One region of the Terrabacter sp. Soil811 genome, then DNA from elsewhere that is predicted to be linked to it. Evidence: predicted binding sites of a transcription regulator. Region 1 holds the regulator's gene; each other region holds the start of a gene.
The links. Region 1 encodes LexA, which represses DNA repair genes until DNA is damaged. Its sites were predicted from a motif close to TCGAACANNTGTTCGA; they were not measured.
Positions count from the first base shown of each region.

Region 1 (10,134 bases):
ACGAGGCGGACCTCCTCGGCGCGGGCATCACGGCCCTGCCTCCGGCCGAGTCGGCGGCCTACGTCGAGGCGAGGGTCGCGTCCCTGACGGCCCTGGCCCCGGACGACCCGCGCCGCATGGCCGACGACGTCGCGCACCGGTTGCGTGCGCTGCTGCCGGCGGTCACGGCGTGGGCCGACGACGTGGGGGGTCTCGGCCTGCGGGAGAGCCTCGTGCACAACGACCTCCACGCCAGCAACGTCTTCGCGACGGCGCACGGGATGCGCTTCTTCGACTTCGGTGATGCCGTGCTCGCGCACCCGCTGTCCGCGCTCTTCGTCCCGCTCAACGTGCTGCTCCACCGCTTCGGCGCCACCCCGGACGACCGTCGGCTGAGGCGGGTGGCGGACGCCGCGCTCGAGGTCTGGGGCGACGTCGTCCCGGTCGCTGCACTGCGCTCGGCCCTGCCGTCCGCGCTGCGGCTCGGGCGGCTCGGGCGCGCCGAGTCGTGGCTCCGGGTCACCGCGACCCTGACGCCGGAGGAGGCGGTCGAGCACGGCGACGCCGGCACGTGGTGGCTCGGCGCTCTCGGTGACGAGCCGCCGCTGTCCTGAAGGCTATTCGGCCACCGATCGAGCCGAACGCGCCTCGGCGCCATCGGCCTCGCGCAGGTCCCACAGCTCCTTGGTCTGCACGCCCCAGTAGGCGGCGAAGAGCACGATGATGATGACCTCGGCGATGAGGATCAGGTGGTCGAAGCCGCGCACCGTCAGGGCCGCCAGCACCGTCGCTCCCAGGGCGACGGCCAGGGCGACCGCGATCGCGATGTAGATGCGCTTGTAGACCGTTCCGCTCGCGCCGGTGCCACCGGCGGTGCCCTGGTGGCGCTCCTCGGCGCGCAGCGCGCTGAAGCCCATGACGGCGATCACCCCGGCCACCATGGTGCCCGCGGCTATGCCGTGGCTCAGTGCGATGAACCGGTCGCGCAGCACGAGGAAGAGGGTGAGCTCCGCGAGCAGCACCAGACCGCAGACGGCCGAGACGACCGCCGAGCGCACCGTGGGCCGGTCGGACGGGTCGCGCGTCATCGCGCCGCGCCTGAGCCAGGCGGCCACGAGGGCCGCGAGGACGGCGACGACGACGAGGGACCAGATGTTGTTGCGCACGGCCGCGGCGATCTCGGCCGGGGTCTGGGTGTACGCGTTCGGCCCGCACCGCCCGTCCGGCACCGTCGGGACCATGGCGACGACGAAGGCCATGAAGCCCGAGAAGTTGAGCAGCACGTCCTCCTCGGGCGAGTGCCCCTTGTAGGCGATGAGGCTGGCCCCGAGCGCGCACAGCGAGCCGACGAAGACGGTCCGCGCCGGCGTGTAGTAGTACGCGCTGATCGAGCCGAGCCAGCACGAGTGGTCGGTCTCCCACCACCACTGGTAGCCGACCGAGAGGAGCAGCATGAGGAGCAGGGCGATCATCGCGCCGCGCAGGTAGCGGTAGGTGAAGACGACGTCGCGGGTGCGGCCGGGTGCCGTGGCGGTCTCCTTCGCAGGACTCACGAGTCAGAGTCTCGCGCCGTCGCGTCCGATACGCCTCCCGGACGCGACGATGCCGCCGGCGCGGAGGGCGCCGACGGCATACGTCGTCGGGTGGGGGAGCGGGGCGACGTCAGAGCCGGCGCAGGACCGCCGTGACCTTGCCGAGGATCGTCGCGTGGTCGCCGTCGATGGGCGAGAAGTCGGGGTTGTGCGGCATGAGCCACACGTGCCCGTCGGTGCGCTTGAACGTCTTGACCGTCGCCTCGTTGTCGAGCATCGCGGCCACGACGTCGCCGTTCTCGGCGTGCTGCTGCTGGCGCACGACGACCCAGTCACCGTCGCAGATCGCGGCCTCGACCATCGAGTCGCCGTTGACCTTGAGCAGGAAGAGGTCACCCTCGCCGACGAGCTGCCGCGGCAGCGGGAAGACGTCCTCGACGACCTCCTCGGCCGTGATCGGCACGCCCGCCGCGATCTGGCCGAGCACCGGGACGTAGGACGCCTCGGGGCGGGCGTCGCCCGAGTCGGTCTCGGTGTCGTAGTGGTCGCCCCGCGGACGCGGCGCGGTCGGGTCACCGCCGCGGTAGCCGAGCTCCTCGGCCTTCGCATCGGGCGAGACGACCTCGAGGGCCCGCGGCCGGTTGGGGTCGCGGCGCAGGTAGCCCTTGGCGACCAGGGCATTGAGCTGGTGGGAGACGCTCGACGGGCTGGCGAGGCCGACGGCGTCGCCGATCTCGCGCATGCTCGGCGGGTAGCCGCGCCGGTCGACGGAGTTGCGGATGACCTCGAGCACCCGCCGCTGGCGGACGGTGAGACCGTCGCCGGTCTCGCGATCGGGAAGCTCGGTCACGCCCATGGTGTCCCCTTCGTCGGCTCGTCAGTCCGCGTCGTGACGCTGGGTGTGCGGCCAGTGTCAGTGGTGGCTGGTGAGGTCTGTGGTGTGAGGAAAGACTACGCAGTTCGAACACAGTTGCCAAACACCTGTTCGATGCGTGTCTCGACTTCATCGAACATACGTGCTACAACTCGTACAGACGTTCTATCGAACACGTGTTCGCCAGATCAGGAGCAAGGGGAGGTCACCATGAGCGCCATCGTCCTCGAGGCCGTTCGTCAGCCGCACACCGAGGAGCCCGCGCGGTCGCAGCCGACCGGTCGGCCCCGTCTCGTCCTCGTCCCCACCGGGCCGGAGGCCGCTCGTGCGGTGCGTGCCGCGAGGCCGCCGATGCGCCTGACGCGTTTCGGTCGCCTCGTCGTGACGCTCCTCGTCGCGGGCGTCGTCTCCCTCCTCGGCGTCGGACTCGCCGGTCAGCTCGCGTCGGCCACGGGCGAGCCGCGCACGATCACGGTCCGGTCCGGCCAGACCCTGTCGGGCATCGCCGCCCGCGAGCTGCCTGAGCTGACCGCGGCCGAGGGTGTCGTCGAGCTGCAGATCGCCAACGCGCTCAGCACCACCTCGATCCACGCCGGCCAGCAGCTCGTCGTCCCGGGTCGCTGACCCGGGGCCTCCTGGGCCGGCCGGGGACGTATGCCGTGTGTCCGGCTGCGCCCGTCCCGGCCCTTCCGATCCGCCGCGTTGGCTCCACCTTCAGCGGCTGGCGGTAGCGGCGCTTCGACCCCGCCGTTCCTGCCCCGGACGCCGCACCCCTGACGGGGGTGCGGCGTCCTGCTGTGCCCGCACCTGCCGTTCCCGACCCCTGTGGATGACGGGCTCGAGTCCTCGGACGCCTTGCCTAGCGTGGCTGTCCTCGGAAGGGAGCAGGGGATGCGCTACGACGTGGACACCGACGCGCTGCGCGACGACGCCGCCTCGGTCGGCGAGGTGCTCGCGCGGGTGCAGCGGCTGAGGATCGGCGACGAGCTGCGGCCACTCGGTGGGGCGATCCCCGGTGGTCGTGTCGCCGGCGGGCTCGGCCAGGTCGCTGCGGCGTGGGAGGCGCGGCTGGCCGGGACCCGCTGGGAGCTGCGCGAGCTGGGCCGCTGCCTCGCCACGGCCGCCGACACCTACGACGCCGTCGAGCAGGCGTCCCGGCAGGCCCTGCGGTCGTCGTCGTCCGGCGGCACCCCATGAGACCTGGTGTGGCGGGTGCCGGTGCTCCGCTGACCATGACCGTCGCCGACGTCCGGGCCTGCCGACCGCAGTCCCTGCTCGAGGTGGGCCGGCGCCTCGAGGAGCATCGCCTCCGGGTCCTCGGACTCGCGGAGCTCGTGCTGTGGCGTCGCTCCGCCGCGCCGCGCTGGTCGGGCGCGGCCTCCTCGGCGGCCGCCGACCGCTACGGCCTCGTCGTCGCCGGCCTCGGACGGCTCGCGGGGAGCATCGCGGTGACCGGTCACGCGGTCGGGCACGCCGCGGCACGTCTGCAGTCGGCGCTCGAGCTCGTCGGTCGCGCCGACCGTCGGGCCGCCGACGAGGGCGCCTGGGTCGACGGCGAGGGTCGGCTCTTCCTTCCCGTGCGGGCGTCGCTCGGAGACCTTGCCGGCGAGGCGCACCGGGCACGGCTCGACGAGCTGTTGAGGGTCGAGGTGCACGCCTGTCTGGCGCGGGCCCGACAGGCCGCGAGCCAGACCGACGACGAGCTGTGGCGAGGGCTGCTGACCGCTGCCCGTGGCGCGACGGCGTCTCCGGGGACTGCCGCGCAGCTGGTCCCGCAGCTGCCACCTCCGCCGGCGGGACCTTCGACGAGTGCCGGGGTCGGCCGTCAGGTGTTCGCCTCGGCCGCCTGGTGGCGGTCCCTGACCGACGAGGAGCGACGCCGCGCCATCCGTGAGCGGCCGGACTGGGTGGGTCGTCGCGACGGGGTGCCGGCCGCAGCTCGCCACGAGGCCAACCTCGTCCTGCTCGGCCGAGCGGAGCAGGCTGCCTGGACCCGCGAGCGGGAGGCGCAGCGGGCGGCGTCTGCGAGCAATGCCGCCGAACGCACCCGTTCGGCCGAGCACGTGGCGGCCCTGCAGGCGGTGCGCGACGTGCTCGGGCGTCGCGACGGTGGACCCCGGCGTCTGCTCCTCGTCGACGCGAACGGACCCGACGTCAAGGCGGCCGTCGCGATCGGCGACGTCGACCGGGCCGAGCACGTCGTCACGTTCGTCGGCGGCCTGTCGACCATGGTCGGGGCCGATCTCCGGCGCTACGACGACACCTTCGTGCGGATGCGTTCGGAGGCCAAGGCGGTGGCGCAGGGTGAGGACGTCGCACTCGTGACGTGGATGGGCTACGACGCGCCGCAGGTCCACGAGATCATCACGTCGGTCGACCGGAACGTCCTCAACGGCAAGCTGGCCCGCGACAACGCCGGCGCGCTGGCCGACTTCGTGACCGGTGTCGAGGCCTCCCGTGACCGTCCGGCCCACCAGACGGTCTGGGCCCACTCCTACGGCGGCACTCTCGCCGGCCAGGCCTCGCTTCGCACGAGTGCGATCGACGACGTCGCCGTCTTCGGTGCGCCCGGCCTGCCGTTCTCGGACGTGGCGCACACCGCCCTCAAACCCGGCTCCCTCAACGTCCTCGGCGCGGTCGGGGACGATGTGTTCGCCTACGGCTGGATGGTGCACGGCACGGCGCCGGCGGACGTCGTGGGCGCGAGCCGGCTCTCGACCTTCGCCCTCAAGCAGACCGGGACCGGCTGCAACCACTGGCTCCACCCACGATCCGACTTCGTCGACGTCCGTCGCACCTCCGCCGGTCACTCCGACTACCTCCGGGCCGGCACCGACAGCGCGCGCAACCTCGTCGCCGTGGCGGCCGGTCGTCCCGACCTGCGGGTCTTCCAGGGCATCGACGAGAGGGCGTGCACGACGACCGGACCGAGCCTCGGGACCGACCCCCTGCGCTGGCCGAGGCTCGTCCCGTGACCTCGTTCGACGACGACCCGACCCGCTTGTTCAACGGGATGGCCGGGTCCGCCCGACGCGACCGCCTCGTCGCGTGGGCGTGCGGGTGGCTCGCGGTGCTCCAGGCTCTGCCCTACGTCGCGGTCGGCTGGATCACCGACGGCGGGACGGCTGCCGGCGACGGTGCCCTGGACGCGTTGTCGCCCACTGCGCTGCTGGGCGTCGTCGGCTTCGGCGTCGTCCTGGCGGTTGCGCTGTCCCGGCCGGGGATGCAACCGCTCGTCGACGCAGGCGTGGAGGTCGACGACACGGGCGGCCCCCTCCTGCCGACGCGCCCGACAGGCCCGACGTGGACGACCGGGTCCGTCGTGCCGCGGTTGCGGTGGGCCGCCTTCGCGGCTCTGGCCGAGGCGGCGACCTTCGCCGGAGCCGCCCTGCTCGTGAGCGCCGAGAGCTCAGGAGCCTTCTCCGTCGGGGACGCTCTCGACGACGGTTCCGCCCTCGGGGCCTACGTCGCCACGGTCGTGCAGGTGCTCCTCATGGATGTCAGGGCACCGACAGCGTTTCTCGTCGCGCTCGTCGTCCTCGCCCGGGCGCGACGTCCGGTCAGTCGCCGCCGGGACCGTCGTGCTCGTCCCGACGGGGGAGCTCGGCCGGCAGCTCGAACCACACGTCCGTACCCGGACCGTCCACCGAGCTGATCCCGATCGACCCACCGTGAGCCTCGATGATGCGCTTGACCGTGGCCAGGCCGATGCCGCTGCCGTCGACGGACGTCTCGACGCGGTTGAAGAGGCCGAAGACCCGCTCACGGTCGGCGGCCGAGATGCCGATCCCGTTGTCGCGCACCGAGAGACGCCACGAGCCGTCGATCCGCACCGCCGAGATCTCCACGACGGGCGCGACGCCGGGGCGGGCGTACTTCACCGCGTTGGACACGAGGTTGAGCAGCACCGAGTAGAGCTGCTGCCCGTCTGCGGGCAGGGTCGGCAGTGCCCCCGTCGTGACGGTCGCCGACCGTGCGGTGAGCGTCGGGTCGAGGTCCTCGAGCACCGAGGAGAGCACGTCGTCGAGGTCGGTGTCGCTGCGGTGCAGCTCGGCGCCGACGCGGGCGTGGGCGAGGATCTGCTCGATCATCCCGGCCATGCGCGTGGCGGAGCGAAAGGCCGTGGCGACGAGGCGTTCGGACCACTCGTCCTCGGCGACCGCGGGCTGCTGGCCGAGCATCTCGGTGCTCGCCATGATCGCGGTGAGTGGCGTGCGCAGGTCGTGGCTCACCTGTCCGGCGAAGACCGACAGGGCCTCGTTGGACCGGTGGAGCTCGTCCCTCGTCTCGGTGAGCGCCGCGAGCGAGTCCTCCAGCTCCCGGGTGCGCAGGCGCAGCTCGAGGACGTCGACGACGCGCTCGGCGATGGCGACGAGGGCCTCCTCCTGTGCTTCGTCGAGCGCGCGTGGCTGGGAGTCGAAGACACAGAGGCGACCGATGATGACGCCGTCCGGCGTGGTCAGTGGCGCTGACGCGTAGAAACGGACGGTCCCGAGGACGCCCGTCACGAAAGGGTTCTCGCGGAACCGGGCGTCGAGGCTGGCATCGGGCACGACGACGCGATCGGTGTGCTCGAGCACCGCGGCGCACATCGAGTCCTCGCGGGCACAGATGGCGGCGGCGAAGCCGGTCGTGGCGATCTGCTGCTGGTGGGTCGCGGTGATGAGGTTGATCGCAGCCCGGGGGACGGCGCACACCTGCGCCGCGATGTCGACGAGGGCCTGCAGCTCGCGCTCGGGAGCGTTGCCGAGCACGTCATAGCCCGCCAGCGCGTCCTCGCGTCGCCGGGTCGGGTCGAGGACGTCCGCTGATGATGTCCGGTTTGTCACGATGGGAAGACTCTGTCATGACGGCGTGCGGGGCAAGCACCCGGGCCTGCCGCGTCACGTTCTCGGCATCACCGAAGTCATACAAGAGCTCTTGTGCAAAAGCCGGTGCCCGCCCGAGGCTGGGTGCATGCCACGACGCACCGCCTCCGAGCGCCATGCCGCCACGAGCCCCGCCTCCACCGACACGCTCGGCAGCGAGACGGGCAACGCCCTGCTCGACGTGCTCACCGCCTTCCACCATCCGACCCGCCGCTGGCTGTGCGAGCTGCTGGCCGTCGAGGGCCCCGCGACCGTCGGTCAGCTGGCACGGCGCACCGGCCTGGCGGTCGGATCGGTGAGCCACCACCTCGGCACGCTGCACCGTTACGGCTTCGTCGAGCCGGCGCCCGAGCTGGCCCGAGACACCCGGGAGAGCTGGTGGCGCAGTCGTCCCCGACAGCTCTCGTGGGACGCGACCGACTACGGCGAGGGGACCGTCGCGCGGCGGATCGCCGGGGCGGCTGAGGCCGAGAACTTCCGGCACCACGTGCGCGCGGTCCAGCGGTGGCTCGCGGAGGGCGGCGAGTCGGCACCGGCCGAGGTGCGGCACGCGTCGGTGGCGACCGACACCCTGGCGGCCGCCACCGTCGACCAGATGGGCGAGCTGAGCCGTCGGCTCACTGCGCTCGTCGTCGAGTGGAGCGAGGAGTGCCGCGCCGACGTGGAGGTCCACCCCGACGCCGAGCGTCTGCCGGTCCGGGTCTCGGCGCGCGTCTTCCCGAGCGGACCGGTGAAGCCGTGAGCGCCGGCACCGGGCCGGCGCGGGTCTCGGCGTCCCCACCCGCCACCGAGCCGTCCCTCATCGGCGCTGCGCCACCGCCCGTCACCCGCGACCGGATGGTCCAGGCCTGGGTGGGCGCGATGGCGCTGTCGTGGTTCGGCGACGCCGTGTGGACCGTGGCGCTGGCCTGGACCGCCGTGCACACCTTGTCGCCGACCATGGCGGGCGTGGTTCTGGGCGCCGAGACGCTGCCGCAGGCCGTCTTCGTCCTCCTCGGCGGGGTCATCGCCGACAGGTGGGACACCCGGCGCATTCTCGTCACCGGACGGCTCGTCCAGGCGGCGGTCCTGCTCGGCGGCGCAGCCGCGTGGGCCGCCGGGGTCAGGGGCGCACCTCTCCTCGTCACGATGGGTGTCCTGCTCGGGACCGCCACCGGGCTCACGCTGCCGGCCGGGGCGACGCTCGCCCGCCAGCTCGTGCGCCCTGAAGACCTCGCGACCGTGAGTGGCTGGAACCAGATCGGCGGCCGCGTCGCGCGCCTGCTGGGTGCGCCCGTGGGAGGTGTCGCGGTCGCGGCGATCGGCCCTGCCGGGGCCATGCTGGCGAATGCCGTCACCTTCGCCGCGATCGCCGCCGTCCTCGCGGGCGTGGTGCGCCCGCGCTACCGGATGCCCCGGCTGCCCCACGCGTCGTGGACGGCCAGCCTGAGGGACGGGGCGGCATACCTGCGCGGGGACGAGTCGGCCCGACTGCTCGTCCTCGGGCTCGCGGCCCTCAACGTCTTCGTGTCGCCGGTCATCGCCCTCGGGATCGCCCTGCGGGTCAGCAGCTCCGGCTGGGGGCCGGGCTGGCTCGGCGCCGCCGAGGCGGCGTTCGCCGTGGGGGCGATCTCCGGCAGCGTCGTCGGCATCCGGTGGCGGGTGGCCCGCCCGGCTCGCGCCGGCTTTGCCGCCCTCGTCGGGCAGGGTGTCTGCATCGCGGGCACCGGGGTCGGCTCGCGCGCCGTCCTGTCGGCGTCGATGCTCCTCATCGGGGTCGCGGCGGGTGCAGCGTCGGTGTGGCTCTCGGGGACGTACCAGCGCACCATCGCGCCGAGCCACCTCGGGCGCGTCTCGTCGGTCTCGAGCCTCGGCGACATGGCGCTGGTGCCGCTCGCGATCCCGGCCTTCGGTGCGCTCGCGGCGGGCACCTCGGTCCTCACGGCCGCCGTCGTCTACGGCGCGGCGATGTCGGTGCTCTGCCTGTGGTTCGCGACCCGACCCGGCATCGCGCGGCTGAGCTGAGCGACGGGCGCGTGCTCTGCCCTCCCGGAACGTCTTTCCTCGTCTTCGTCGAATGCCTACCCGCACGCTCCGACGAGGGCTACCGTCGAAGGGCCGGCCCGCGAGTGGGCCACGAGGTGGGAGGCACGTCATGAGCCTGAAGGACTCGCTCTGCGCCGTCGAACTCTTCTGCGAGCTGCCCGACGACCTCGTCGAAGAGGTGATCGCGCGCGGCTCCACGGTGAAGGTGGGCCCCGGCGTACCCGTCGTCAAGCAGGGCGACCGGGGCGCCGGCATGGTGATGCTGCTCGAGGGGACGGCCGACGTCGACGTCGACGGCCGAGGAGTCGGCTCGCTGTCGAAGGGTGACTACTTCGGTGAGATGTCGCTCATCGACGGGTCGGGGCGCACGGCCACGGTCACGAGTGGCCCCGACGGACTCAGTGCCTTCCGGCTCTCGCCCGCCGCGTTCACCGACCTCATCGACCAGCACCCGCACACCGCCGTCCTGCTGCTGAAGGGGCTCGTCACCCGCGTGCGCCAGCTCGAGGTGCAGCTCGGCGAGGCCGCGGCTCGCTGACCGACGGCGCCACCCGACCCCGCGCACCGGGCCGGGTCTCACGGCCGTGGTGCCCGGAGGGGCCCGATCGTCGCGGTCGCGGCCGGGCGGCATACGCTCGTGAACCCGTAGATGGGGGAGTGGGCGGCGCCGGCCACCCCTAGATGTTGGGGATGGATGCCTCGCGACACGCCGGGACGCCTGGGACTGGAGTGACGTTTGTGCAGGTCAGGGACGCGACGCGCCGGACCTCGCGCACGTGCTTGCGATCGGGGTCACACCATGCCTACAGTTACCCCTACATCTAGTAGTTACACAGATGTAAGACGTCCACATGTA
Region 1 is NZ_LMSX01000008.1:360,037-370,170, forward strand. Features, by position in the region: gene ASH01_RS12190 (phosphotransferase) at 1-593, shown strand, start outside; gene ASH01_RS12195 (hypothetical protein) at 597-1,532, opposite strand; gene lexA (transcriptional repressor LexA) at 1,642-2,367, opposite strand; gene ASH01_RS12205 (LysM peptidoglycan-binding domain-containing protein) at 2,596-3,009, shown strand; gene ASH01_RS12210 (hypothetical protein) at 3,277-3,582, shown strand; gene ASH01_RS12215 (alpha/beta hydrolase) at 3,618-5,360, shown strand; gene ASH01_RS22510 (hypothetical protein) at 5,357-6,040, shown strand; gene ASH01_RS12220 (sensor histidine kinase) at 5,946-7,214, opposite strand; gene ASH01_RS12225 (winged helix-turn-helix domain-containing protein) at 7,342-7,995, shown strand; gene ASH01_RS12230 (MFS transporter) at 7,992-9,257, shown strand; gene ASH01_RS12235 (Crp/Fnr family transcriptional regulator) at 9,388-9,816, shown strand.

Region 2 (10,134 bases), on a different contig from region 1:
ATCTCCTGGTCGATGCCCTGCTTGCGCAGCTCGTGCGCGAGCGCGCGCCGGGCCAGGCCCTTGTCCGACTGCTTCGAGCGGACGAGCATCTGGGCGTACGCCTCGTCGTCGATGAGACCGACCTCGGCCATCCGGTCGAGGACCTTTGCCGCCACGTCGTCCTCGCAGCCGCGCTGGCGCAGCTTCTTCTCGAGCTGGGCACGGCTGCGCGGCGCCATGCTCAGCTGTCGCAGGACGATCGCGCGTGCCACCGACTCGGCATCGGCCTCGGGCACGGCCGTCTCGACGTCCTCCGGCGGGGGCGCCCAGTCGGGTCGCTCCCCCACGTCAGCGGAACCCCAGCCGGAGCGCGGTTTGGCAGACCGGCGCCCCTGACGGCCGGAGCCGCTGGCACCGCCCGACCGGCCCGAACGCCCGCCGCCGCGGGACCCTCCCGACGGGCTCGACCCGTCGGATCGGGTCATGCGTGTGCTCGCGGGCCGCGCGCTCTCATGCCCGGTCGGCTCGGCGCGGACGGGCACGGACCACGGCAGTACGGACCGGCTCGCACCGGCCTCGGCCGCCGACTCCCCCGAACCTGCATCCGAGCCTTCCGCCGACGCACCGCCGGCTCGCACCCCGGCCACCCCCTCGGCCTCAGCCAGGGCGGCCGCGGCGCGAGCCAGACGGTCCCGTGCGGTCTCCTGTTCGGAGAGACCCATGATCAGAAGTCGACAGGCACGTCCGAGACCTCGGCGGGCTGGTCGACGCGCGGCCCGACGCCGAGCTTCTCCTTGACCTTCTTCTCGATCTCGTCGGCGAGGTCGGGGTTGTCCTTGAGGAAGTTGCGGGCGTTCTCCTTGCCCTGGCCGAGCTGGTCGCCGTCATAGGTGTACCAGGCACCGGCCTTGCGGACGAAGCCGTGCTCGACGCCCATGTCGATGAGGCCGCCCTCACGCGAGATGCCGTGGCCGTAGAGGATGTCGAACTCGGCCTGCTTGAACGGCGGGGAGACCTTGTTCTTGACGACCTTGACGCGGGTGCGGTTGCCGACCGGCTCGGTGCCGTCCTTGAGGGTCTCGATGCGACGCACGTCGAGGCGGACCGAGGCGTAGAACTTCAGCGCCTTGCCACCGGTCGTCGTCTCGGGCGAGCCGAACATGACGCCGATCTTCTCGCGGAGCTGGTTGATGAAGATCGCCGTGGTGCCGGTGTTGTTGAGGGCGCCGGTGAGCTTGCGCAGCGCCTGGCTCATGAGTCGCGCCTGCAGGCCCACGTGGCTGTCGCCCATCTCACCCTCGATCTCGGCGCGCGGCACGAGGGCCGCCACGGAGTCGATGACGATGATGTCGATGGCACCCGAGCGGATCAGCATGTCGGCGATCTCGAGCGCCTGCTCGCCCGTGTCGGGCTGCGACACGAGCAGGGCGTCGGTGTCGACACCGAGCTTCTTCGCGTAGTCCGGGTCGAGCGCGTGCTCGGCGTCGATGAACGCCGCGATGCCACCGGCCTTCTGCGCGTTGGCGACCGCGTGGAGCGCGACGGTCGTCTTGCCCGAGGACTCCGGGCCGTAGATCTCGACGACGCGTCCGCGCGGCAGACCGCCGATGCCGAGAGCGACGTCGAGGGCGATCGATCCGGTGGGGATCACCTCGATGGGCGGACGGATGTCGTCGCCGAGGCGCATCACCGCACCCTTGCCGTAGCTCTTCTCGATCTGGCCCATCACCGAGGAGAGGGCCTTGTCCTTGTCCTTTTCCTGCACCGAAGCCATGTCGGTCACCTATCTGCCGTCTGCGTTGCGGTCGTCTACCTTCGACCCGGGCCACGGCCTCGTGCTGCGAGGTCCGCTGTCGGGTCAGACGCTAGGTGCCGGCGCCGACATCGGGAGGATCCACGAGACGGCCTGTGGACGATGCGGGTGGTGGCGCAGGACCTGTGGAGAACACTACCGAACAGGTGTTCGAAGTCCGTACGACACGCCGATCCCGGGTCAGCGTGTCGCTCTCAGCCGCGTCAGCGCCCGGTCGAACGCGGCGTAGGCCGTGTCGGAGAAGAGCCAGAACCGCGCCTCGCGCACCCCGCCGTGCACCGTGAGCGCTCCCGCCAGCGCCTCGAGCGACACCACCGCCGCCGCGTCGAGCGGGTAGCCGTAGACCCCGCACGACACGGCGGGGAAGGCGAGCACCGCGCAGTCGGCGGCGTCGGCGACCTCGACCGACCGCACGTAGCAGCTCGCCAGGAGCTCCGGCTCACCGTCACCTCCCCCGCGCCAGACCGGGCCGACCGTGTGGATGACGTGCCGCACGGGCAGCCGACCGGCGCCGGTGATCTTCGCGTCGCCGGTGTCGCACCCGCCGAGCAGCCGGCACTCGGCGAGCAGAGCCGGCCCCGCTGCCCGGTGGATCGCCCCGTCGACACCGCCGCCGCCCAGCAGGGACCGGTTCGCGGCATTGACGATGGCGTCGGCCGAGGCGTCGCTCGTGATGTCGCCGTGCCGCAGCGTGATCCGCGACAGACCGGGGTCGAGCGACGCCGGCATCAGCGACCGGCCTGACCGCCCTGGGCTCCCCGGGCGACACGGGTGTCACGTCCGAGACGTCGCTCCGGTGGCACGTCCATGTCGACGCACAGCGCTTCCCACACCGCACGCGGCGCCTCGCCATCGGCGAGGGCCTGCACGACGGTGCGGTTGCCGAGCGCACCCAGCACGTGGTCACGGGCGAGCGACCCGGCATACGCCGCGCCGAACTCGTCGTCCATCAAGGTCCAGAAGTGGCTGATCCGCACCACTGCAGTGTGCCACCCGGAGCACCGGAACCGTTCCGCGCGAATCCGTCGTCGGAGCGTTATCGCAACCGGCCGCGGACGTCCGGCGCTGCCGGTATCGTCCTCTCGTCCCGCGCGCAACCGCAGGACGCACCGAACTCTTCAGGGGAGCACACCATGACCGAGCCCACCGAGCCCACCGAGCCCACCGAGCCCACCGAGCCCACCGAGCCCACCGAGCCCACGCACGGGGCGAGCCAGCCCTACACCTACCCGACGCCCGCCGGAGCGGCCGAGACCGTTCCCGGCGAGGTCACCCTCTCCGACGACCCGCAGCCGCCGACGTCCGGGGGCCGCAAGCGCACGGGTCTGCTCGTCGGTGGCGTCGTCACCGCCCTCGTCCTCGGTGGCGCCGGCGCCTTCGCCTTCCAGACGCTGAGCGGCGGCGGTTCGCAGCCCGCTGACGTGCTGCCCGGCGACGCCTACGCCTACGTCCGTCTCGACATCGACCCGTCCGCCGGCCAGAAGATCGCCGCCGTGCGCTTCTTGGGCAAGCTGCCCCAGGTCAAGGACACGCTCGGTGCCGACGACCCCCGCAAGCAGCTGTGGCAGCTCGCCTCGAAGGACGCGAGCAACGACTGCGTCGCCAGGTTCAGCTACGACACGGACATCGCGCCCTGGCTCGGTGACCGGGTCGGCGCCGCGATCCGTCCCGGTGGCACCGCGGACGCGCCCAACGTCGCCATCGCGATCCAGGTCAAGGACGAGTCCGCGGCCAAGGACACCCTGACCAAGCTGTTCGCCTGCGACAAGGGCGGGTCCGACACCGAGCTGCGGATGAAGGACGGCTACGCCATCGTCACGCCGCCCGGCGTGGGCGACGCCACCCTCGCGGCTGCCGCCAAGGGCACGCTCGCGCAGAACGCCGACTTCACCGCCGACATGGCGGCCCTCGGCGAGCAGGGCATCCTGTCGGCCTGGTTCGACATGGGCACGGGACTGAAGGAGATCCAGAAGTTCAGCGGCACGACCGGCATGGACGCGACGGCCCTGGCCTCGGCCAAGGGACGCTTCGCGACGGCGGTGCGCTTCGACGCCGACTACGTCGAGATGGCCGGCGTCGTGCGCGGCGCCGACGCGACGAAGTCCGTCAAGGGCGACGGCAGCGAGGTGGCCTCGCTGCCGGCCAACACGATGGCTGCCTTCAACGTCTCCGGCGCCGACCAGATGCTCGACTCGGCGTGGCCCCAGCTGAAGAAGCAGATCGAGAGCCTCGCCGCCGCCGACGGTGAGTCCGACCCGATCGGCATGGTCGAGCAGCAGCTCGGCATCAAGCTGCCCGACGACCTCAAGGTGCTGCTCGGCCGCTCCTTCACCCTGGCCATGCCCGAGCAGGACCTCAAGAGCGACGTTCCGGTCCTCGGGGCCAAGGTCGTCTCGAGCGACGCCAAGCGCGCCGACGAGCTCGTCGGCCGACTCATGGAGTCGGTCGGCGTCGGCGGCGACGTGCTGACCCACAAGGTCGAGGGCGACAAGGTCTTCGTGGCGACGACGCCCGACTACGCCGACGACCTCAAGTCGGGCGGCAAGCTCGGCGACAGCGACACCTTCAAGGTCGCGGTCGGTGACGTCAGCAACGCGACGGCGACGCTCTTCGTCGACCTCGACAAGGTCGACGCCATCGTCAAGGGCGACGTCCACGGCGAGGCCAAGTCCTTCCTCGAGTCGCTGCGTGCCGTGGGCTTCACCGCCACCAACACCGGCAACGGTGAAGGCTCGTTCACGTTGCGCGTCCTGGGCGACTGACACCACCTCGCACGCACGAAGGGCCCCGCTCCGGCGGGGCCCTTCGTGCGTGCGGTGTGCGGTGGGTCAGTCGTGGTGGACGAACCCGCTGATCCCGAGACCGCCGGTCATCGGCACACGGATCTGGTTGCCCGAGTAGGCGATTCCACCCACGACGGGTGACGTGACCGACCACCATGCGGCGTCGAGGTCACTCACCTCGGTCGTCGGTTCGGCAGCCACGAGCGCTGCCGCGGCCCCGACCCCGACGTGGCTCTCCATCATCGAGCCCACGATGGTGCGCAGGCCGACGTCGTGGGCGCGGCGCAGCATGTCGCGGCCCACGGTGAGCGATCCGCACTTGGCGAGCTTGACGTTGACGAGGTCCGCCGCGCCGAGCCGGATGATCCGTTCGAGGTCGTAGGGCCCGTAGCACGACTCGTCGGCCATGACCGGCAGCCCGACCCGCTCCCGCACCCAGGCCAGGCCCTCGACGTCGTCGGCCACGACCGGCTGCTCGACGAACTCGACCCCGAGGTCGGCGACCTCGAGTGCGCGGATGACCTGGACGGCCTCCTCGCGCGTCCACCCCTGGTTGGCGTCGAGCCGGATGCCGACGTCGGGTCCGACGGCGTCGCGCACCGCCGCGACGCGCTGCACATCGGTGCTCGCGTCGGTGCCCACCTTCATCTTCAGGGTGCGGAAGCCGTCGGAGACGCGCGCGCGCGCCGTGGCGGCGAGGGCGTCAGCCGCACCTGCCGACAGGGTGACGTCGGTCGTCAGCACCTCGCGTATGCCGTCGGGCCGGGTCGCGAGCAGCGCCGCCACCGACGTGCCCTCCGCCTGGGCGACGAGGTCGTGCAGGGCCGCGTCGACCGCGGCCTTGGCACCGAAGTTGCGGGCGACGGACCTCTGGACGACGGCAGCGGCAGCGGCGAGGTCGCTGCGGTCGTCGAGCCGGTGGCCCGTGACGGCAGGCGCGAGCATCTGCTCGATGCACGCCGTGGCGCTCGCGAGCGACTCCCCCGTCACCTGCCACACCTGGGGCGCCTCGCCCCAACCCGTGCGGCCGTCGCTGTCGGTGATCGTCGCGACGACGGTGTCGGTGGTCTCGGTGCGGCGCAGGGCCGTGACGAACGGGGTGTGGAGCCGCACGGACGAGGTCGTCGTCGTGACCCGCGCGACGGTCGTCATGCCTGCTCCCCCTCGGACCCCGGCTGCGCCGCGAGGTCGGTCACGGACTCGGTCACGGACTCGGTCACGGGCTCGGTCGGGTCGTCGGTCGGGTCGTCGGTCGGGTCGTCGGTCGGGTGCTCGGCACGCCAGACGTCCCGGGCGATGCCGGCAACGAAGACGGCGGCCTCCGTCTCGTCGAGGTCGATCGTCGTGCAGACGGCGATGACGAACGGCTCCTCGCCCACCGGCCGCACGAGCGCGACGTCGTGGGAGACGCCCGGGATCCAGCCTGACTTGCTCGCAGTCGGGGTGCCCGGGGGCAGGCCCGCCGGCGCCTGGTCGACGTGCTCCTGCCGGGCCAGCATCGCCTCGACGGGCGCCAGCACCTCGTCGCCACCGAGCGCGGGCTCGCGGCGCCCGACCGCGGCCATGACGAGCCCGAGGTCGGCGGCGGTCACGGTGTTGGTGATGCCGGCTCGACGGGCCACGGCGTCCTCGATGCCGCGCCCGACCACGGTGGCCGGCGAGCAGCCGACGATGCGCAGCACCTCGGCGACCTCGTCGAGACCGACGACGTCGACGAGCAGGTTGGTCGCGATGTTGCTCGAGTGGGTGATGGCCTGCTCCGCCAGCTCTCCCAGCGTGCGGGTGCCGCCGAGCGCCGCCCAGGTCTGCGGGTCCTGGTCCTCGGCCTCGTCGAGGTCGAACGGGGAGCCGTCGAGCACCGAGGCGAAGGTGCCGGTCACCGCGACCGGCGCGTCGAGGTCGAGCTCGCCGCGCACGACGCGGCGGAAGGCCGCGATGACGAGCGGGAGCTTCATCGTGGACGCGGCGTAGTGCGGCGCGAACGCGTCGTGCTCGTAGCGGGGCCGTCCGTCGAGGTCTCCCAGCCACACCGACACCGTCGCGTCAGGGTCCGAGGGGTTCGTGGGGTTCGTGGCTTCCGAGGGGTCCGAGGCCGAGACGGCCCGGTCCAGTCGTGAGTCGAGGTCCGAGAAGGGGCTGGGCACCCCAGCACGGTAGACGATCAGGCAGCGGAGGCGGACACCACGTCGCCCGACGGGACGGGCAGCGAGACGGTCGGGGCGAGGCCCTCGCTCTCGGCCATCCGGTTGGACACGTCGATGAGGACCTGCGACAACGGCAGGGCCAGCGCCCCGCAGATCGAGGCGAGCAGCTCGGACGAGGCTTCCTTCTCGCCGCGCTCGACCTCGCTGAGGTAGCCGAGGGAGACGGAGGCCGTCGCGGAGACCTCACGGAGGGTGCGGCCCTGGGCGCGTCGGCGCTCACGGAGGACGTCGCCGAGCTCGCGCCGCAGCAGTGTCGTCATGTCGTCCTCCTTCAGGTCGCTGGTGTCGTGCGTTCGGGTGCCGTGCCGTCGTCGGGGTGACCCGACAGCCCTACCGTACCCCGAGGGCCCTACGGCGGCGCAGGTGTTTGGCGCGTGGCGCCCGTCTCCTCCACCGCGAGCCGGAGCACCGCGTCGACGGTGGCCGACCGGATCTGGGCCCTGGTCCCGTTCAACTCCAGGGCACGCGTCACTGTTCCCGACGGGCCGGAGACTGCCACGTGGACGGTGCCCGCGGGCTTGCCCTCCGACGGTCCCGGGCCGGCCACACCGGTCGTCGCGAGGCCCCACGTGGAGCCGAGCCGACGGCGTACGCCCTCGGCCATGAGGGCGGCCACCTCGGGGTCGACGGTGCCCACCCGTGCGACGAGCTCGGCAGGCACGTCGAGCAGCGCCGTCTTCACCGCGGCGGCATACGCGACGACCCCACCGAGCAGCACCACGGACGCGCCGGGGGTGTCGGCCACGGTGGCGGCGACGAGCCCCGCGGTCAGCGACTCGGCACAGGCCACGGTCTCGCGTGCCTCGGTCAGCCGGGCCACGAGACGTGCCCCCGGCGCCTCGGACACGTCGTCCACGTCAGTCCCGCTTCGCCGTCCGGGGTGGCGCCGGGTCGCCGGTGGACCCGTCCGGCGTCTCGGACCTCGCCTCCCGGGCGGCGGCGCGGGCGGCCCGCCGGGCCAGCGTGCGCTCACTCGTCTCGCGCAGCCGTGCCGCCTTGAAGACGTAGTCGATGCCGCTGACCACGGTCATGACGAGCGCCGCCCCGAGCACGACGTAGGCCACGAGCAACCACGCGCTGCCGAACGGGAGCACCCAGAGCGGGAAGGTCAGGGCCCCGAGCGACAGCGTCTGGAGCATCGTCTTGAGCTTGCCGCCACGGCCGGCCGGCATGACGCCGTGCCGGATGACGACGAAGCGCAGCACGGTGATGCCGATCTCGCGCACGAGGATGACGACGGTGACCCACCACCAGACGACACCGAGCACCGACAGCCCGATGAAGGCGGTGCCCGTCAGCGCCTTGTCGGCGATCGGGTCGGCGACCTTGCCGAAGTTCGTGATCTCGCCCCGGCGGCGGGCCAGCTTGCCGTCGATGCCGTCGGTCACCGCGGCGAGCGCGAAGACGACCCACGCCCAGAAGCGCCACCAGGGGTCGCCGCCGCCGTCCAGGAAGAGGAGCACGCCGTAGACGGGCACGAGGAGGAACCGGAGCACCGTCAGGGCGTTCGGCAGGTTCCAGTCGGTGGGGCGGGGCGCGGGACCCTCCCCCCGGTGGAAGGTCTGCGGGGTCATCGCGGCTCCGCGACGAGGTCGATCCCCTCGGTGCCGACGACGACGGCCCGCACGAGATCGCCGACCTGCGGCGCCGGGGCGTCGCCGAGGACGCGCACGATGGTGACGCCGTCGACGTCGGGACCCTGGAACGCGGCTCGGCCGACGACCGAGCCGTCCTCGTCGTCGATCTCCTCCACGAGCACCTCGACGTGGTCGCCGACCCGCTCCTCGGCGCGCTGCGCGTTGAGCTCCTCGACGAGACGCGTGAAACGGTCGAGACGCTCGGCGACGACCTCGGGAGCCAGCTTGCCGACATACCCCTCGGCCTCGGTGCCGTCCTCGTCGGAGTAGCCGAAGACGCCGACGACGTCGAGACGGGCCTCCGTGAGGAAGGCCTCGAGCTCGTCGAGGTCGGCCTCGGTCTCGCCCGGGAAGCCGACGATGACGTTGCAGCGGATGCCGGCCTCGGGTGCGTCGGCACGCACCCGCCCGAGGAGCTCGAGGAAGGCCTCGCGCGAGCCGAACCGGCGCATCGAGCGCAGGAGCGGCTCGGACGCGTGCTGGAAGGAGATGTCGTAGTAGGGCACGACGCCGGGGGTGTCGGCCATGGCGCGCAGCAGGCCGGGCCGGATCTCGGCCGGTTGGAGGTAGGAGACGCGGACGCGCTCGATGCCCTCGATCGCGGTCAGCTCGGGCAGCAGCTTCTCGAGCAGGGCGAGGTCGCCGAGGTCCTTGCCGTAGCTCGTGGAGTTCTCGGAGACGAGGAAGAGCTCCTTGACGCCCTGCTCGGCGAGCCAGCGGCCCTCGGCGACGATGTCGGCGGGACGGCGCGACAGGAACGCGCCACGGAACATCGGGATGGCGCAGAACGAGCAGCGACGGTCACAGCCCGAGGCGATCTTGAGCGGCGCCCACGGACGACCGTCGAGGCGCGCGCGGATGACCCGGGGACCGGAGGCGGGGGTCGGCACGTCGTCGTCGAGGTCGGGGCGGGGGTCACCGTGGCCCGGCAGCGCGACGGACGCGGAGCCCTGCTGGCGCTCGACCGGGGTCAGCGGGAGCAGCGTGCGGCGGTCGCCCGGCGTGTGGCTCTCGACGTGTCCACCCGCGAGGATCGTCTGCAGGTGCGTGCTCATGTCGCGGTAGGAGTCGAAGCCGAGCACGGCGTCGGCCTCGGGCAGCTGGTCGGCGAGCTCCTTGCCGTAGCGCTCGGCGAGGCAGCCGACGGCGACGACCTTCTGCGTGCGGCCGCCCTCGCCCTTGAGGTCGGAGGCCTCGAGCAGCGCGTCGATGGAGTCCTTCTTGGCCTGCTCGACGAAGCCGCACGTGTTGACGACGGCGACATCGGCCTCGGACGCGTCGTCGACGAGACGCCATCCCTCCGCGAGCAGCCGACCGGCCAGCTCCTCGGAGTCGACCTCGTTGCGCGTGCACCCGAGGGTGACGAGTGCGACGCTCTTGTCGGCGCTCGGGTGGGGAGGGGTCATGCGTCCACTCTAGATGCCGGGGTGTTCAATGGCCGACATGCTCGGAACCGCCCCACACGGCCACGACGACCTGCTCACGAGGGCACGCGACCTGCTGCGGGCGCACCCCCTCGTCGACGGCCACAACGACCTCCCCTGGGAGGCGCGCGAGCAGACCGGCTACGACTTCGAGGCCCTCGACATCTCCGGCCGCCTCACGACGACGCAGACCGACCTGCCCCGCCTCACCGAGGGCGGGGTCGGCGCGCAGTTCTGGTCGGTCTTCGTGCCGAGCACCCTCCAGGGCGACTCGGCCGTCACGGCGACGCTCGA
Region 2 is NZ_LMSX01000011.1:183,514-193,647, forward strand. Features, by position in the region: gene ASH01_RS19900 (regulatory protein RecX) at 1-326, opposite strand, end outside; gene recA (recombinase RecA) at 704-1,753, opposite strand; gene ASH01_RS19910 (O-acetyl-ADP-ribose deacetylase) at 1,973-2,521, opposite strand; gene ASH01_RS19915 (DUF3046 domain-containing protein) at 2,521-2,769, opposite strand; gene ASH01_RS19920 (DUF3352 domain-containing protein) at 2,926-4,554, shown strand; gene ASH01_RS19925 (dipeptide epimerase) at 4,621-5,727, opposite strand; gene ASH01_RS19930 (serine hydrolase) at 5,724-6,719, opposite strand; gene ASH01_RS19935 (helix-turn-helix domain-containing protein) at 6,737-7,039, opposite strand; gene ASH01_RS19940 (CinA family protein) at 7,129-7,635, opposite strand; gene pgsA (CDP-diacylglycerol--glycerol-3-phosphate 3-phosphatidyltransferase) at 7,637-8,353, opposite strand; gene rimO (30S ribosomal protein S12 methylthiotransferase RimO) at 8,350-9,822, opposite strand; gene ASH01_RS19955 (dipeptidase) at 9,851-10,134, shown strand, end outside.
Region 2: recA (recombinase RecA) is a predicted target of LexA. The motif match lies at 1,931-1,946, and genes of this name have one in related genera.

Region 3 (10,134 bases), on a different contig from region 1:
GACGAGACGGACGGTCGACTCCTTGCCGAGCTCGCTCCCCGCGCCGGGCTCGACGCGGAGCACGACGCCCTTGGCCCTGCCCTCGGAGAACTCCTCGACGGTCTCGACCGTCAGGGCGGCCTGTTCGATCGCGCCCTCGGCCTGAGCGACCGGCTGGCCGACGACGGCCGGCACGACGGTCGAGCCTCCCGGTCCGGCCGTGAACCACCAGCCTCCGAACGCGACACCGCCGACGACGAGGACGGCAGCGAGCCAGAGCGGCCACCGTCGTCGGCGGCCGGCCCGTCGGTCGATCGGCATGGCTGCCGTGTGCTCGAGGGCGGGACCGTCGTCGTGGACGGGCATCCCGGCGAGGGCCGCGCGTCCGACCTCGTTGGGTCGGGTGCGGTGGCGCTCGGGGGAGCTCGGCAGGTCGGCCCGCTCCGGCCGAGCCGGGGCGGGCAGGTGCGTCGTCGACGAGACGGACGGCAGCACCGAGGTGGTGGCGGGGTCGGTGGCGACCGCGTTGCCACGTCGGTCGAGCTCGTCGGCCGTGAGGCCGCGGCGCACCCCTCGCAGCGCAGCGACGAACGCGGCGGCCGACTCGAAGCGGTCCTCGGGCTCGAGTGCCGTCGCGCGGGCGACGAGCTGGTCGAGCTCGGCGGGGACACCGGGGACGACCGAGCTCGGCGTGACGATCGATCCGTGGACGTGGTTGTACGCGATCTGGATCGGAGTGCCGCCGGTGACGGCCTTGCGCCCGGTGAGCATCTCGAAGAGGAGCAGACCGGCGGCATACACGTCGCTGCGGGTGTCGGCGACTCCGCGCTCGACCTGCTCGGGGGAGAGGTAGGAGACCGTGCCGAGCAGGACGCCAGTCTGGCTCGTCGCGGCCTGGTTGGTGATGGCGCGCGCGAGGCCGAAGTCGGCGACCTTGACCTCGCCGTCGCGTCGCACGATGACGTTCTCGGGCTTGACGTCGCGGTGGATCATGCCGGCCACGTGGGCCGCCCTGAGCGCCAGGAGGATGGGCTCGAGGATGGCGAGCGCCTCACGTGCCGTGAGGGGCGCCTCCTCGTGGATGACGTCACGCAGGGTCTTGCCCTCGACGAGCTCCATGGCGAGGAAGACCTCGCCGTCGTCCTCGCCCTGGTCGAAGACGGCCACGACGTTGGGGTGGCTCAGGCGGGCCGCGGACCGGGCCTCGGCGCGGAAGCGCTCGACGAAGACGTCGTCGGTGGCGAGGCCGGGGCGCATGATCTTGAGCGCCACCTCCCGGTCGAGCCGTCCGTCCAGCGCCACGTAGACAGAGGCCATGCCTCCGTCTGCGAGGTGGGAGAGGATGCGGTACCGGCCGTCGATCACCCGACCGACGAGGGCGTCCGCCACGCTGGACGTCACGCCCCGCAGTTTACGGGCTGGGTCTGCGCATCCCGTGCAGGCCAGCCGCGGCGGGGTCTCGCGGTGCGGGCGCGCTGCCCGCCCCGATGGGCGCGCCGGTCAGGCGCACCGCGAGACCTCCGCCTGCGCTCCGCGCCCGAGGGGCCGTCCGGCGACCTCCCCGTCGGGCGGCTCGGGACGCGGAGCGGCACCCCGTCAGAGGCGGTCGTAGACGGCCATGACGTTGGCCACGTAGCGCTTCGTGTCCTCGTACATGCCCTTGGTGCGGACCGAGTAGAGGCCTTGGTAGTAGCCGGCGATGGCCTGCTCGCGCGAGTCCGCGCTGGCCTGCAGGGCGCGGATGATGAGGACGCCTCCGGTGATGTTGTCCTGCGTGTCGTAACGGTCGAGCGTCCGGCCCGCGAGCTGCGAGGCCCACGTCTGGGCCACCGGCATGAGCTGCATGACGCCGACGGCGTTGGTGTAGGAGACGGCGCGCTGGTACCACCCGGACTCGAGGTAGCCGATGGCGAGAGCGAGCTTCGGGTCGACGCCCTGGCGGGTCGCGGTCGCCCGGATCATCGCGGCGGTGTCGGTGCGGCTGGGCACGTCCATGGCCGCGAGCTTCGCCTTGCTCTCGGCGACGGCCTGCGCGGTCTTGCTGGGGTACTGGTAGCCCGGCGCGGGGGCCGGGGCGGGGGCCGGTGTCGTGGGCGCGGGGGCCGAGACGGTGCCGGGGATGACGATCTTCTGGCCCACGTAGATGCGGCCCGCGTCGGCCAGCTTGTTGGCCGCGAGCAGCTTGGTCAGCGAGACGCCGTAGCGCTGTGCGATGACGCTCATGCTGTCGCCCGCCTTGACGACGTAGATCGTGCCGGCACCGCTCGGGGTCGTCGGTCCCGTCGCCGGCTTCGAGGGCGTCGGGGTGGAGGGCTTGGGCGCCGACGGCGTCGGGGTGGCCGGCGCCTTCGCACCCGGCACGCTGATCCGCTGCCCGACGAAGATGAGTCCTGCGTTGGGGAGCCGGTTCGTGGCGAGGAGCTTGGTCAGCGAGACCCCGTAGCGCTTGGCGATCCCGCTCATCGTCTCGCCCGCGCGCACGACGTGGATGACGGTGGCGGTCGTGCTCGCGGGGCGGACGGTGGCCGCCGTCGACGCGGCGGACCGGGCCGGGGTCGCCGAGGGGCGACCGGGCACGAGGAGCTTCTGCCCCGGGTGGATCACCGATCCGCGTGCGGTGAGCCGGTTCTTCTCGACGATCGCCTGGACGGTCGTGTGGTTGGCGAGGGCGAGGTGCCAGATCGTGTCACCCGGGCGGACCGTGACGGTCTTCCACGGGGTGGCGGCCACGGGGGCCACGGCGGCGTGTGCGGGTAGCGCGAGCGCGGCGACGTCGGCGAAGGGCATGGGGTGGAGTCCTTTCCTGGAGCCCGAGCTGAGTTCGAGAAGCGTGGAGGGGCGTTCGGAAGGGGTTCGGTGAGGTACTGGAGGGTGTTGTGATGCTGCTGCGGTGTTGTGAGGTGCTGTGTGACGCTTGTGAGCGGAGTGGCGCCTGTGACGATAGCGCATAATTGAGCACTAAAGTATAAATACACCCGTGTAATTCGTCCCGGTCTGCTCCAGCACGCCTCGGTCGGCGGTGTGCGCGGACCGGTCGGGACGGTGGCAGACTCTCGTCCTGTGAGCGAGACCCCTGAGCAGCAGCCCGACGTGCCCACCACCCGTGACCTCGAGTCGCTCGTCGGGGAGTGGCTGACCGTTCCCGACGCCGCCGAGCGGTTCGGTCTCCAGCTGTCGCAGGTGCGCCAGCTCATCGCCGACCGCGAGGTGCTCGCTGCCCGCATCGGTGAGCGGCGCGTCGTCGCGATCCCGGCGAAGTTCTTCGACGAGACCGGCCCGCGGCCCGAGCTGCGCGGGACCTTCACCGTGCTCGCCGACGGTGGCATGGACGACGACGAGATCATCGAGTGGCTGCACACCCCCGACGAGACGCTGCCCGTCGAGGGCGCTCCCATCGACGCCATGCTGGCCGGTCACAAGACCGAGATCCGGCGCCGGGCGCAGGAGCTCGCCTTCTGACGCGTACTGATGCGTCCTGGCGCGTCCTGACGCGTCCTGACGGGCCGAGGGCGTATGCCGTCCGGCCGGGTCGTCAGGACCGGCGGGCCGTCGAGACCGCGACGAGCGCCTCGAGGACGTCGAGCGCCGACGTGTCGTAGGAGCCCGTCGCCCGGGCCCGGTCGACGGCGCGGCAGGCCTCGTCGGCCAGGGTCGCGATGAGGCTCTCGACCCGGTCGACCGCCCCGGTGTCGAGCAGCACCCTGCGGATCGCCTCGACGCCGGCAAGCTCGAGGTCGTCGCGCCCGAGGAGGCTCTCGACCGTGTCACGGTCGGTGTCGGACGCCGCGTCGAGGGCGTGGGCCACGAGCACGGTGCGCTTGCCCTCGCGCAGGTCGTCACCCGCGGGCTTGCCGGTGGCCTCGGGGTCGCCGAAGACGCCGAGCAGGTCGTCGCGCAGCTGGAACGCCTCCCCGAGGGCGAGCCCGTAGTCCGACAGGGGGGCGAGCGACCCGTCCGGCGCGCCGCCGACGAGCGCCCCGATGAGCAGCGGGTGCTCGATGGTGTACTTCGCGCTCTTGAAGCGGATCACCTTGCGCGCCGAGGCGACCCGGGCGTCGAGGTCGAGCCCGTCCCAGCCGCGGGCGGACTCGAGCAGGTCGAGGAACTGGCCGCCCATGAGCTGCGTGCGCATCGAGTCGAAGAGCTGACGGCCGCGGGCCAGCTCGTCGGCGGGCAGGCCGCACGTCGCGTAGAGCTCGTCGCACCACGTGAGGCACAGGTCGCCCGCGAGGATCGCGGTGCCCTCGCCGAAGCGGTCGGCGTCACCCGCCCAGCCACGCGCCTGGTGCAGCGAGGCGACGGCACGGTGCGCGGATGGCATACCCCGTCGCGTGTCGCTGCGGTCCATGACGTCGTCGTGGAGCAGGGCGGCGCCCTGGAAGAACTCCATGCTCGCGGCCAGGCGCACGAGCGCGTCGGAGTCGGCGCCACCTGCGGCGCGGTAGCCCCAGTAGAGGAAGCCGGCGCGCAGACCCTTGCCGCCGGTCAGCAGGCCGGACACGGCCGCGACGAGCGGGGCTGTCTCCTCGCCGATCGCGGCCAGCGACTGCGTGGCCCCGGCGATCTGCCCGTCGATCGCCTGCTGCACCCGACGGCGCAGCACGTCGAGGTCGGTGGGGGTCTGCACGGGGTCCTCCATCGAGTCGCGGGAATCGGGGTCAGCCTACGCGGCGCGCGGGTGGGCCCGTGAACAGCCCGGACACCGCGGACGCGCGCGGCTTATGGTGTGCGGCATGGCACACGGCACGGCATCCTCGATGGCGCGGGCGGAGCGGTTCACGCGGTCCATCCCGGCGATGATCGAGGCCGACACCCCGACGTACAGCTTCGAGTTCTTCCCGCCCAAGGACGACGCGTCCGAGGCGCAGCTCTGGGACGCCATCCGACGCCTCGAGAAGGTGTCGCCGAGCTTCGTCTCGATCACCTACGGCGCCGGCGGCGGCACCCGCGACCGCACCGTCCGGCTCACCCAGCGCGTCCTCGAGGCGACCTCGCTGACGCCCATGGCGCACCTGACGTGCGTCGGGCACTCCGTCGCCGAGCTGCGCGGCATCGTCGGGTCGTATGCCGCCGCGGGGGTCCGCAACATCCTGGCCCTGCGCGGTGACCCCCAGGGCGGCCTCGGCCAGCCGTGGGTGGCGCACCCCGAGGGCCTCGACCATGCCGACGAGCTCGTCGCGCTGGTCCGGGGGCTCGGCGACTTCACCGTCGGTGTCGCGGCCTTCCCCGACGGCCACCCCGAGTCGGGCGACATCAGCGAGGACGCAGAGACCCTGATCCGCAAGGAGCGCGCCGGCGCCGAGTTCGCCATCACCCAGATGGTCTTCGACGTCGACCACTACCTCCGGCTGCGCGACGAGCTCGCCCGGCGCGGGTCGCGTCTGCCCGTCGTCCCGGCGATCATGCCGATCACCAACGCCCGTCAGGTGGTGCGCATGGCGCAGCTCGCGGGGCAGCCGATGCCGACGGCGGTCACCGACCGTCTCGAGCGGCACGGCGACGACGCCGCCGGGGTCCGGGCCGAGGGCATGGCGATCGCCACGGAGTCGTCGCGCCGCCTGCTCGACGAGGGTGCTCCCGGGATCCACTTCATCACGATGAACCGGTCGTCGGCGACGCTCGAGGTCTTCGGCAACCTCTGACCGGCGCGGAGACTCGGAGGACGAGGGGCCCACCGGCGGCAGGTGCGGCCAGCCCGACGACACGAGGACGACCGGCCCCCAGGGAAGGGCCGGCCGTCCGGTGCGTGGACCGGGTCGGTCAGGTGGTGCTCGACGGGGTGGCGGTGCCGTTGGGGGAGGCCGGGGCCTCGCCCTGCTGGCCCGACTGGCCCTGGGGGCCGTCGCCGTCGTGGTCACCGCCACGGCCGCCGGGTCCGCCCGACCCGCCAGGTCCGCCCTCCTGGACGGCCGTCACGGCGAAGGACGCGTCGACCTGCACCGTGATGTGGGTGCCGTCGGTGCGCACCATGTGCGCCTCGTAGACGCCGTCCGAGTCGGTCTCGACGCGCTCGATCGTCGCGGTCGGCTCCTTGGCCTTGGCGGCCGCCGTCACCTTGGCGGCGACGTCGCCAGTGAGCAGCGTCTCGTCGGAGCGCATCGGCTTGCTCGGGTCGGTGTTGCCGTTGGTGTTGCCGTTGGCCTGGGGGCCCTCGCCGAGCTGGCCGTAGCTGGTGGCGGTGCCGGTGGCACCCGTCTCGTCCGCGCTCGCGAGGGCGGCCCCGCCGAGCGCGAGCGCCGACGCGGCCACGATGCCGGCGCCTGCCAGCGCGATGGTCTTGTTCTTCATGCGTTCCACTCCTTCGATGGGCTGGCCTCGTGCCAGCTGTGTCCACCGTCGGCAACAGCCCTGTGTCCCCACCCTCGTCAGGGTGGGGAGGTCCTGTGAGAGGTCTGCGGACCTGTGGGGGCCCAGGTCCGGGGGTGGCCGGCGCTCACCGGGCCGGGCGGTCAGGTCTCCTGGTCGAAGGGTCGCTCGAGACGCTCGTCGGCCCGGGCCGACGGCGGCGGTGGCGCAGCGGTCCCGCGGCGCTCCCGGCGCTCCCGGCGCTCCCGGCGCTCCCGGCGCTCCCGGCGCTCGGAGGGCACGGCGATGCCGACGCGTTCGCCCCACGCGTCGTAGCGGCGCTTGTAGCGGCGGATGCGTGCGGCCAGCTTGTAGACGAGGAACGCGCCGAGCACGAGGAAGAGCAGGGCGATGGCCGCGGCCCACCACGGGTGCGCGATGGCGAGGGCGGTGACGCCCGTGACGGTCACGTCCTCGGTGGTGCTGACGAGGACGTTGCTCGCCGGCTCGGGGGAGGTGTTGACGGCAGCGCGCAGCCCGGCCTTGATCCCGTGCGAGATGAGGGCCGTGACACCACCGGTCGCCGCGCCCACGGCGGCGTCGAGGCTCGCCGTGTCGTGGCCGATGAGGTAGCCGATCGTCGCCCCCACGGCCGGTCTGACGACGGTGTGCACGGAGTCCCAGGCGGAGTCGACGTAGGGGATCTTGTCGGCGAGCATCTCGACGACGAAGAGGACGCCCGCCCCGATGAGCACGTCGGTGCGAGCCAGGGCGTTCGGGATCTGGCTCAGGTTGAAGATCTTGTCGGCCAGACCGAGGACGAGCACGACGGCGTACGCGTTGATGCCGCTGCCCCACCCGGTGGTGAAGGCCATGGGGATGAGCTCGGCGCCCACGACACCCCTTCGGTCGTGCGCCGGTCGCGGTGCGCCGGTGCGGCTGTGGCCCGACCGGTCGGCCGAGCCCAGGTCCAACGTCCCTGACGCTCCCGTATTCCCGGGGGTGGCGCAACGGGGCGCGCTGCAGGCGGCGGGAGGGGGCAGCGGAACGGGCCCGATCCGTGAGCGGACAGGACCCCTGCGCCCCTCCGTTCGCGGACCGAACCCGCGCCATCACTCTGTCGCCGGGGACGCCGCACGGACCTGAGCACGGGTACTCAGATCGGTCCGGAGCGGGGCGAAACGGACGCGTGCGGAGAGGTCGGCTGCGGCGGCCCGGGATCGCGTGGACGTGACCCGCGGACCGTCTTGACAGGCTGTCGGCGCCAGGGGTTAGGCTTCGAGTATCGAACAGGTGTTCGAACGTCGTCTCTTCGGGTGAGGTGCCCGGGAGGTGAGGTCCGAGCCGGTGTCCGAGTCAGTCAGTTTCAGTCAGTTTCAGTCAGTTGTCAGTTCAAGTCGTCGGTTGGTGTCGGACCGCTCGTGTGGGGCGCGGGTGGTCTGGGTCGTGATGTCCGGCCTCGACGTGTCCGAGGGAGACGTGTCGTGGTGCGCAGGTTCAGTGATGCCGTGCAGGTGAGAGTGCGCGAGCGGGAGCAGCAGGAGCAGTCCGTCGTGGGCCGCTCCGGTGGTCCGGTCGGAAGGTCGACCCGTCCGCCCGGGTCCTCGAGGTCCTCACGGGACTCCGGGTCGTCGGGACCCTCGGGTTCCGAGGCCGGGTCCCTCGAGGCGCCGCCCGAGGCGTTCATCTGGCGCGGGCGCCTCTACGTCGTCCGTGGCGTCCTCGCCCAGTGGCGCGAGCGGCGGGCCTGGTGGCACGACGCGCTCGAGGCCGACGAGGCGCAGGTCCGTCCCGGCGAGACGCTCGTCGCCGCGGCGAGCGAGCAGCACGTCTGGCGCGTCGAGGCGAGCCCGGGATGGTCGTTCACGCCCGGGGTCTACGACCTCGCCCACGACGAGTCCCCGCGCGGCGACCACTGGTCGCTCGTCCGGGTCGCCGACTGAGCCCATGAGACGAGAGAGGAGAGGAACCACCATGACCACCGCCCACGACCTGCGCCGCCCACCCATCTCGGTCGCCGTGCTCGACCTGCTCGAGCGGGGCCGGACCACCCTCGAGACCGCGTGCCGCACGAGCGACGCGTCCGAGCGCTATCGCGACGCCCACCTCGGAGCCCTGCGCGCCGCCGCGGCCCTCGTCGCCGCCCGCACCGTGCCGTCGCCACGTTCGCGACCGCGCAGCGTGTGGCAGGTGCTGCCCGGGGTGGCCCCGGAGCTGGGGGAGTGGGCCGCCTTCTTCGCCGCCTGCTCGGCGCACCGGTCGGTCATCGACCGCGGCGGTCACATCAGCGCACGCGAGTCCGACGACCTGCTGCGCCAGGCCGAGATGTTCCTCGAGATCGTCCAGGACCTCCTCGGTGTCCCTGCGACGATCCCGCTGCCGCAGTCGATCACCCCGGTCTCGAGGAGCCGGGCGAGCGGGTGACGACCGGCATGACCACCACCATCACCAGCGGCCGCACGAGCAGCGCGGCCGGCAGCACCGAGAGCTTCGTGCACCTGCACGTCGCGTCCGGCTACTCCATGCGCTACGGCACGGCCAAGCCGCACCAGCTCGTCGAGCGTGCCGCGGCGTTCGGGCAGCCGGCGCTCGCCCTGACCGACCGCGACGGGCTCTACGGCGCCGTGAAGTTCGTCCGCTCCTGCATGGAGCACGACGTCGCGCCGGTCCTCGGCGTCGATCTCGCCCTCGGCCCCGAGCGCCCCGAGCGCCAGCGCAGCCGTCCCGTGCGCACCCCGGTCCGTGGCGGCGCCCTCGTCGACCCGCGGCTCCCGCGGGTCACGGTGCTGGCCCGGGGCAGCAGCACCGGCCTCGCCCCGGGTGCCGGGTGGGCGGCGCTCTGTCGCCTCGTCACCGCGACCCACCTGCACGGCGAGCGCGGCAACCCGGTCACGTCCGCGGCCCTCGTCGCCGAGCACGCGCGCCTGCTGCCCGCCCCGCCCGTCCCGTCCGCAGCGGAGGACGACGGGCCCGGCCGGCCCGAGGGCCGGGGTCGACCCGACGGACGAGGCGGACGGCCTACGCCATCGGGGGCGGACGGTGGGCCGTCCCCGCTCGTCGTGCTCCTCGGGCCCGACTCCGACGTCGGTCGTGCGGTGCTCGCCAAGCGACGCGACCACGCCCGGGCGGCGCTCGAGCGCTGGGTCGCGCTGCTGCCGCGGGGCGCCGTCGTCGTCGAGGTCGTGTGCCACGGCGGGCCCGAGCACCAGCCCGGCAGCCTCGGCCAGGCCGGACGCATGCTCGCGCTCGCCCGCGAGGTCGGCGTGCCGAGCATCATCACGGCCGCGGTGCGCCACGCCGACCCGCAGGACGCCGCCATCGTCGACGTCCTCGACGCCGCCCGGCGGCTCGTCGCGCTCGACGCGCGCCACCTCGACCGCGTCACGACGGCCGGGCACCTCTCGCCGACGCCCCTCATGCACGCGCTCGCCCTCGACGTCGTCCAGGTCTCCGGCCCGGGGCTCGTCGGCGGCGGGTCGCTGGCCCGCGAGCAGGCCCGCGAGCTGCTCGCCCGCACGACGGCGCTCGCCGCCGAGTGCGTCCAGGACCCACGGGCCGACCTCGGCATCGGCTCGGTCCACCTGCCCGAGCCGGGTGTCCTCGGCATCCGGCCCGGCACCAACCCGCACCGCGTCCTCGCGCGACGGTGCCGCGAGTCCATCCCGACCCGCTACCCCGGCCGCACCGAGAGCGAGCTCGTCGCCGTCAGCGACCGTCTCGAGGACGAGCTCGGCGTCATCGAGACGCTCGGCTACGCGACGTACTTCCTCACCGTCGCCCAGGTCTGCGACCTCATCCGCGAGATGGGCGTGCGGGTCGCCGCCCGCGGGTCCGGGGCCGGGTCGCTCGTCAACTACCTCCTCGGCATCT
Region 3 is NZ_LMSX01000013.1:77,220-87,353, reverse strand. Features, by position in the region: gene pknB (Stk1 family PASTA domain-containing Ser/Thr kinase) at 1-1,380, opposite strand, end outside; gene ASH01_RS21435 (lytic transglycosylase domain-containing protein) at 1,576-2,766, opposite strand; gene ASH01_RS21430 (Rv2175c family DNA-binding protein) at 3,040-3,438, shown strand; gene ASH01_RS21425 (polyprenyl synthetase family protein) at 3,512-4,618, opposite strand; gene ASH01_RS21420 (methylenetetrahydrofolate reductase) at 4,713-5,621, shown strand; gene ASH01_RS21415 (hypothetical protein) at 5,740-6,267, opposite strand; gene ASH01_RS21410 (DUF4126 domain-containing protein) at 6,429-7,160, opposite strand; gene ASH01_RS21405 (DUF6504 family protein) at 7,773-8,207, shown strand; gene ASH01_RS21400 (SAV_6107 family HEPN domain-containing protein) at 8,239-8,688, shown strand; gene ASH01_RS21395 (DNA polymerase III subunit alpha) at 8,697-10,134, shown strand, end outside.
Region 3: ASH01_RS21405 (DUF6504 family protein) is a predicted target of LexA. The motif match lies at 7,550-7,565, and genes of this name have one in related genera.